DNA from 2 places in the Paenibacillus sp. JDR-2 genome. Region 1 is predicted to be linked to the other one. Evidence: a T-box and tRNA genes for the amino acid it is inferred to sense, from the RefSeq annotation. Region 1 holds a T-box; the other holds one or more tRNA genes.
What was found. The T-box of region 1 lies ahead of argS (arginine--tRNA ligase). A T-box ahead of a tRNA ligase gene usually reads a tRNA of that ligase, here a tRNA-Arg.

Region 1 (3,412 bases):
CGGCTTCCGCAACCTCGGCTTTACCGGCGAGATTAGGGTTCTTATCCTCGATAATGCGCAGAGCATGCGCGGCCGCTTCATCCAGAACATCCTCGAGGAAGACGACCTTGCCTCTGCGGGTAGACATTTTCTGCCCGTCCATCAGCATCAGGCCAAACGGGATATGCTTGCACTCTGTCGCCCAATCAAAGCCCATCCGTCCGAGCACCAGGAAGAGCTGACGGAAATGCAGGGATTGCTCCGCGCCAACCACATACAGCAGCTCATTGCCCAGCATCTGATCATGCCGGTAGATCGCGGTGGCTAGATCACGCGTAGCGTAGATCGAGGAGCCGTCGGATTTTTTGATAATGCAAGGCGGCAGGGCTTCTTCATCCAGCCGTACCACTAACGCGCCGTCGCTCTCTTCGAGCAAGCCTTGACGGGTCAACTGCTCCACTACCGCATCCATTTTATCGTTATAGAAGCTTTCGCCAAGGTAATGGTCGAATGATACGCCAAGGCGGTCGTACAGCTTGTTGAAGGCGGCTAGACTGTCCTCGATAAACATGCGCCAGTAGCGGTTAGCTTCCGTGTCGCCGCTCTCCAGCTTAACGAACCATTCCCGTGCTTCCGTCTCGAGCTCCGGCTGGAGCACCGCTTCCTCATGGAAACGGACATAAAGCTCGAGGTAGGCTTTAATCGGATCCTCGGCTTTGCCGGCGGGGTCTCCCCATTTCAGGTAAGCCGTAATCATTTTGCCGAATTGGGTGCCCCAGTCGCCCAGATGATTAACGTTAACCGTATCGTAGCCCACCTTGCGGAGCAGGTTGTAAAGGGCGTTGCCAATCATCGTCGAGCGCAAATGCCCGATGCCAAACGGCTTGGCGATATTGGGGGAGGACATATCGATAATGACGCGTTTACCTCCGCCGATCTCCGGTGTTTGCGCTCCGCCATTCCGTACGAATTGCTCTATTACCGCGGCGCGATTGAACTTGAAGTTAAGGTAGGGACCGGCAACGGATATCGTCCACCGGCTGCTCTCCGCCAGGGATACGGCTAGTTGTCCGGCGATTTGCGCCGGGCTTTGCTTCATCAGCTTCGACAGGGCAAAGCAAGGAAAAGCGACGTCGCCAAGCTGCTCGTTAGGCGGGAACTCCAGAAGCTCCTCGATTTGCTGGCTCGATAGGGAGCAGTGCTCCGCCAGGCTGGCTGCAATCATTTCTTTTAACATAAGGGTACGCCTCCTGAGAAAATGGTAGCAAAAATAAAAACATAAAACCCCCGTCTCGTAAGAGACGGGGGTTAATCCCGCGGTGCCACTCTTGTTGCTTATTGGCAGGCGGAAGTACAAATAAACGCGCTGCTATAAGCATCTCGCCGTTGTAACGGTACTGAACCGGGCAGGCCTACTGTATAACGAAAATCGGTTCGGCAAGCCATCTCCCGGGTCCTCTTCGCAAAATGCGCCATCGCCGGCTTTCACCAACCCGGCTCGCTGCTCATGTGCATCATCCTGCTACTGTCCCGTTCCTCGATGTTATATAACGACCATCATACTTGATGTTATCTGAATAATCAATCTATTGTTTCATGCGATGGCTAAGAATCTGAATAAACGACTGGCAGGCCACGAAAGTCCGCATCACCGTAATCGGCTCGCCATCCTTATACAAGGCCATGGCAGGAACGGCGCGCAGTTCAAGCGGAGCGGCTGTCTGCGGGAACAGATCGATGTTAACGAAAGCAACGGTCATCTCGCCGCGAAGAGAAGGGATGGCGGCCTCGAGCTGTCCGGCTATCGTATGGCAAGGGGTGCAGAAGGTGCTGCGGTACAGAACAAGCACGGAGCCTCCGCTTGCGATTGCTTCCTGCAGCTGTTGATCAGTAAGCTGGTTCAAAGGCATAAGGTACGTTATCTCCCGGATAGTTAGAATAAGTAGGATGCCCTCCATTGTATCATCCCAGCTTCAACTGCTCAATTGCCCCGCGAATGATACGGCATGAAAAAGCCATCTGCCGCTCTTCCTCCGGCGTCAAATTAAGTTCAATGATTTCCTTTACGCCGCTGCGGGTAACGATGGCGGGAACGCCTGCCGCAATGCCCGTCTGGTTGTATTCCTGCTCGAGGATGGAGGAGACGGCGATGATGCGGTGTTCATCATACAGAACGGAGCGGGTGATATAGGCAAGCGCATTACCGATGCCGTAGTGGGTAGAGCCCATGCGGGTGTAAATTTCCCAGCCTGCGTTTTTGGTCTGTTCGGCAATTTCATTCAGCTTGAGATGGCCGAACCGGACCGGATGCTGGGTCAGAATATCCCGAATCGGCTTGCCTCCAATCGTCACATGCGACCAGGCCGGGAATTGGGATTCTCCGTGTTCACCCAGCACATAGCCGTGCACGCTGCGCGGATCAACGGAGAAATGCTCGCAGAGCAGCGTTTTGAGCCGGGCCGAATCAATGGATGTGCCGGATCCGATAACCTGGCCGCGGGGTAGTCCTGACAACTTCCATACGACATAAGTAACCACGTCTACCGGATTAGCCGCCGCGAGAAAAATACCGTTAAACCCGCTGTCCATAATCCGCGGAATGATATGGCCATAGATGTCGGCTACCGCGCTTAGCATGCCCATCCGGTCCTGGCCTTTTGGCGGATAACCGCCGGCGGAGAGAATAACGACGTCCATATCCGAGCAATCCTCGTACGTACCGTTATAGATCTTCGTGCGGGAATGGATAAAATCCATGCCATGCGACATGTCGAGCGCTTGCGCAACTGCGCGGTCAGGCGTCCGTCCAATAAGCATAATCTCTTCGCATATCGATTGATTGATAAGGGAGTACGCGCAGCTTGAACCCACGTTGCCAACCCCGACGATCGCTACCTTGCGCGCTTTGCTTCTCATGCCCAGCAGCCCCTTACCTCGAATGTTGTTGCTTCTAGTATATGGGCTTGCATATCAATCATGTGACGGCGAAGTTACGGTCATGTTTGTCTTTCTTACACTTCGGATAGGCGGACGAACATAGGCTGTGAGAGTGGCGCTTCCGCCAAGCGACCATGTCTAAAGTCTCGCCGCCGAAGCGAGGATTAGCGTTTATGCGACTAAAAACTCCACGATCCTACACAATGCGACAAACATATTTAATATATTATATAGATTAAAGAAAATTGAATAGGCTAGATAACAAGAGGAATACCCATAATTTGTTCGAAAACCCAGCGTTTTTGCTCAAATAACCCCTAAAATCGTTCGTAGGTAGTATTGATTCTATATATTAAATATATTATATTATAAATAAGTGTAACCGCTTTCACCTCATGGGTAAGGGGTAGCCGATTCCGCAATTGAGGTAGCAAGTTGCTTTGAAGCCTAAGCAATTGCTTACGAAGCATGAATTATACTACTGGCAAACGCCTGG
Region 2 (3,412 bases), 320 kb from region 1:
GCTGTGTTGACGGATATCAAGCGTAAGCATATGGAAGCCAAACAGCTCCACTTGGCGTACAAGCTTGCCAATGTGCGTATCCGCTACATAATCGGCAAAATGTCCGCGCAAGCTGCGGTCGATAATGTAAAGATCCTCAAGCAGCTCGCCTGCGCTGTTATAACGCATTGCAGAGCCTTTAAGCGACTCGTCGCGCGTATTAGCCAGCTTCTCCAGCATAAAGCCCAGCTTAATGCGGTAAGGTTCCTTCGCATTACGCCACAGGTCGATGCATTTGAGCTCAACATGCTCGCGGTCTTTCTTAATCGAGTTAATCAGCTCTTCGGATACCTCAACAAGGTTCGTGCTGAAGCTCAGAATGCTGACAAGTTCATGCAGTTTCTCTTCGTATTTCTTAATAGCCAGCTGGCGGTTAAGCGTCAGCGTCTCCCATGTTACCTTAGCGGTTACGGACGGGTTGCCGTCGCGGTCTCCGCCGATCCATGAGCCAAAGCGCAGGTAGCTTGGTACATGCCAGGACTCGCCCGGATAATATTTTGTAAGATTGCGTTCCAGTTCTTCGTATACGTTAGGAAGCACCTCAAACAGGGTTTCGTCGAAGTAATACAACCCGTTGCGCACTTCGTCGATAACAGTTGGCTTACGGTCGCGCAGTTCATCGGTCTGCCACAGAATAAGAACTTCGTTCAGCAGCTTGTCCCGAAGGATTTCGCGTTCGCGGTATGTCAGAGTCGGATTATCAAGCTCCATTACGTCTTCGGCAATCCGCTTATGAATATCAAGCACGGCACGACGCGTCGCTTCCGTCGGATGCGCAGTCATCACGAGCTCGAGTGAAATGTTGCTCAAGATCTCTTGAACACCTTCAATATCGATGTTGCGCTCTTTCAGATCGGAAATCGCGCTCTCAATGGAACCTCGTTGTACACTTTCCCCTGCGGAACGCTCGTAGTCGCGTTTACGGCGAATACGGTGGTTCTGCTCTGCAATGTTGACCAATTGGAAATAGATCGCGAATGCACGGATCACCTGATGGCGAATTTCGGGACTTAATGATGCAATTGTCGTCTTAAACTGTTCAAAAAGCTCAGGTACAAATTCAGCGCGTAACGCTTTACTTGTTTCACGAATTTGCTCGACGATATCCAGCAGTTCGCGGCCGCCTTGATGGACGAGCACTTCCCCAAGTATGTTGCCTAGGAAACGGACGTCTCTGCGCAGCAAATTGTTAGCCTGCGGCCGATGTTGTGCCGATAAAGTCGATGTTACTTGGTCCGACATACTGATCCTCCTGTACTTTAACGCATTTTCAACTTCTAATCATCATACTACAAAACGGCGCTCGGTTGAAGCCCGAAGCGCCCACTTTCTTTTCAGAAAGCGCGAAAGGCAGCCCCCGCGGGGGCTGCCAATATAAGGGGATAAAATATAAAAACTCCTTCCGGAGAAGGAGATTGTTTGAAAATCTGGAGCGGGTGATGGGAATCGAACCCACGCTATTAGCTTGGAAGGCTAAAGTTCTACCATTGAACTACACCCGCGTATTAAATGGTCGGGATGACACGATTTGAACATGCGACCCCCTGGTCCCAAACCAGGTGCTCTACCAAGCTGAGCTACATCCCGACAAATATAAGTAAGTATTAGTAAAGATTGGCGCGGCCTAAGAGATTCGAACTCCTGACCTTTTGATTCGTAGTCAAACGCTCTATCCAGCTGAGCTAAGGCCGCACATTATGGAGCGGAAGACGGGAATCGAACCCGCGACCCTCGCCTTGGCAAGGCGATGCTCTACCGCTGAGCCACTTCCGCATGCTACTTTCGTTGTCGTTCGCGTTTCGTTATCATCGCGGCGACAAGTAATAATATATCACCTTCAAAAACAAAATGCAACTGTTTTTTAAAAGTTTTTTTAAGAAAAGTTTTGAAAAGAAAAAGCCGCGCTTTTCGGCACGGCTTTTCGTTATAATTATGCTCCTGCAGCTGTCAAAATCCGTTCAGGTTTCGTATCGGCCATTGCTTTGTCAGCAGCCGATTCGCCAGCCAATGCGTAAGGCAGGCAAAGCGGTACGCCTGTACGCGGATCAGGAACGATATCTGCTTCGATATTAAATACTTCACGCAAAATATCCGGTGTCATAACTTCAGCCGGCGTTCCCTCGCCTACGACAGTGCCCTTCTTGATAGCAACCATGTGATGCGCGTAACGCGAGGCATGGTTCAAATCATGGACAACCATAACAACCGTGCGGTTGTTCATTTCGTTAAGCTTCTGCAGCAAATGGAGAACCTCCAGCTGATGGGCCATATCAAGGAAGGTCGTTGGTTCGTCAAGGAATAAAATGTCCGTCTCTTGCGCAAGCGCCATTGCGATCCATGCGCGCTGGCGCTGACCGCCAGACAGTTGATCAACCGGGCGATCGGTGAATTCTGCCATGCCTGTCGCATCAATGGCCCATTGGATAATACCGCGGTCTTCCTTTGTCAAAGACCCAAAGCCCTTCTGATAAGGAAAGCGGCCATACGATACGAGCTCAGCAACAGTGAGGCCGTCCGGAGCTGTCGGATTCTGCGGCAAAATCGCAAGCTGCTTCGCCACTTCTTTAGTAGACTGCTTGTGAATCGATCTTCCGTCCAAGAGAACGCTGCCTCCAGATGGATGCATTAACCGTGCCATCGTCTTCAGGATGGTTGATTTACCCGATCCGTTAGAACCGACAAGGGCTGTAATTTTACCTTGAGGGATAGCAATATTTAAATTTTGAACGATGAGTCGATCATCATAAGCAATGTCCAGATTCGAAGTCGCAAGACGAATCATTTGACCTGCACGCTCCTTCCGATGCCATAAGGCAGATCGTTGTTATTTAATGTGCGCCTGCAGCGCATCCGTGATAACAATTATCAATTAACTAGGTATAATGATAATCGTTCTCAGGTGCGTTGTCAATGACAGAAATGTGATGCTTGACCAAATGACATTTGGATTAACCGATCTAATGTTTAAGGAACTTAACCTTACTCGAGCTTGAATCCTTGCTTTTCTAAATAAGAGCGCATATGAATGCGTATCGGTCCCGCCTTGCCGGCCATCGCCTGTGACCATGTTGTACTGGCCTTCCCGTTCGATCTTGCCGTCATATAAGTACTTAACGTCTCATCGTAAGTATCAATAGCAGAGTCTATGGCGCCCTGCTTGTAAGTATTCTCGAAATAGACCGCCTGGCGCGGGAGACGCGGCCGGTCAAGCGGGGATTGATCCGGCACGCCAATGCACATCCCAAACACCGGGTACACATGCTGCGGGAGCTGCAGAAGCCCAGACACCTTCTCCGGCTGATTTCGGATCCCTCCGATGTATACAATACCAAGCCCAAGAGATTCGGCTGCGACAGCTGCATTCTGTGCCGCT

Region 2: it encodes a tRNA-Arg, which carries the amino acid that the T-box ahead of argS (arginine--tRNA ligase) is inferred to sense. The anticodon was not compared.

Annotation. Positions count from the first base shown of each region.
Region 1 is NC_012914.1:6,150,486-6,153,897, reverse strand. It holds gene argS (arginine--tRNA ligase) at 1-1,216, opposite strand, end outside; T-box leader at 1,274-1,526, opposite strand; gene PJDR2_RS26890 (thioredoxin family protein) at 1,566-1,889, opposite strand; gene PJDR2_RS26885 (L-lactate dehydrogenase) at 1,942-2,895, opposite strand.
Region 2 is NC_012914.1:6,467,830-6,471,241, forward strand. It holds gene ppc (phosphoenolpyruvate carboxylase) at 1-1,281, opposite strand, end outside; tRNA gene PJDR2_RS28290 (tRNA-Gly) at 1,468-1,541, opposite strand; tRNA gene PJDR2_RS28295 (tRNA-Pro) at 1,550-1,626, opposite strand; tRNA gene PJDR2_RS28300 (tRNA-Arg) at 1,655-1,731, opposite strand; tRNA gene PJDR2_RS28305 (tRNA-Gly) at 1,738-1,812, opposite strand; gene PJDR2_RS28310 (ABC transporter ATP-binding protein) at 1,970-2,821, opposite strand; gene nfsA (oxygen-insensitive NADPH nitroreductase) at 3,019-3,412, opposite strand, start outside.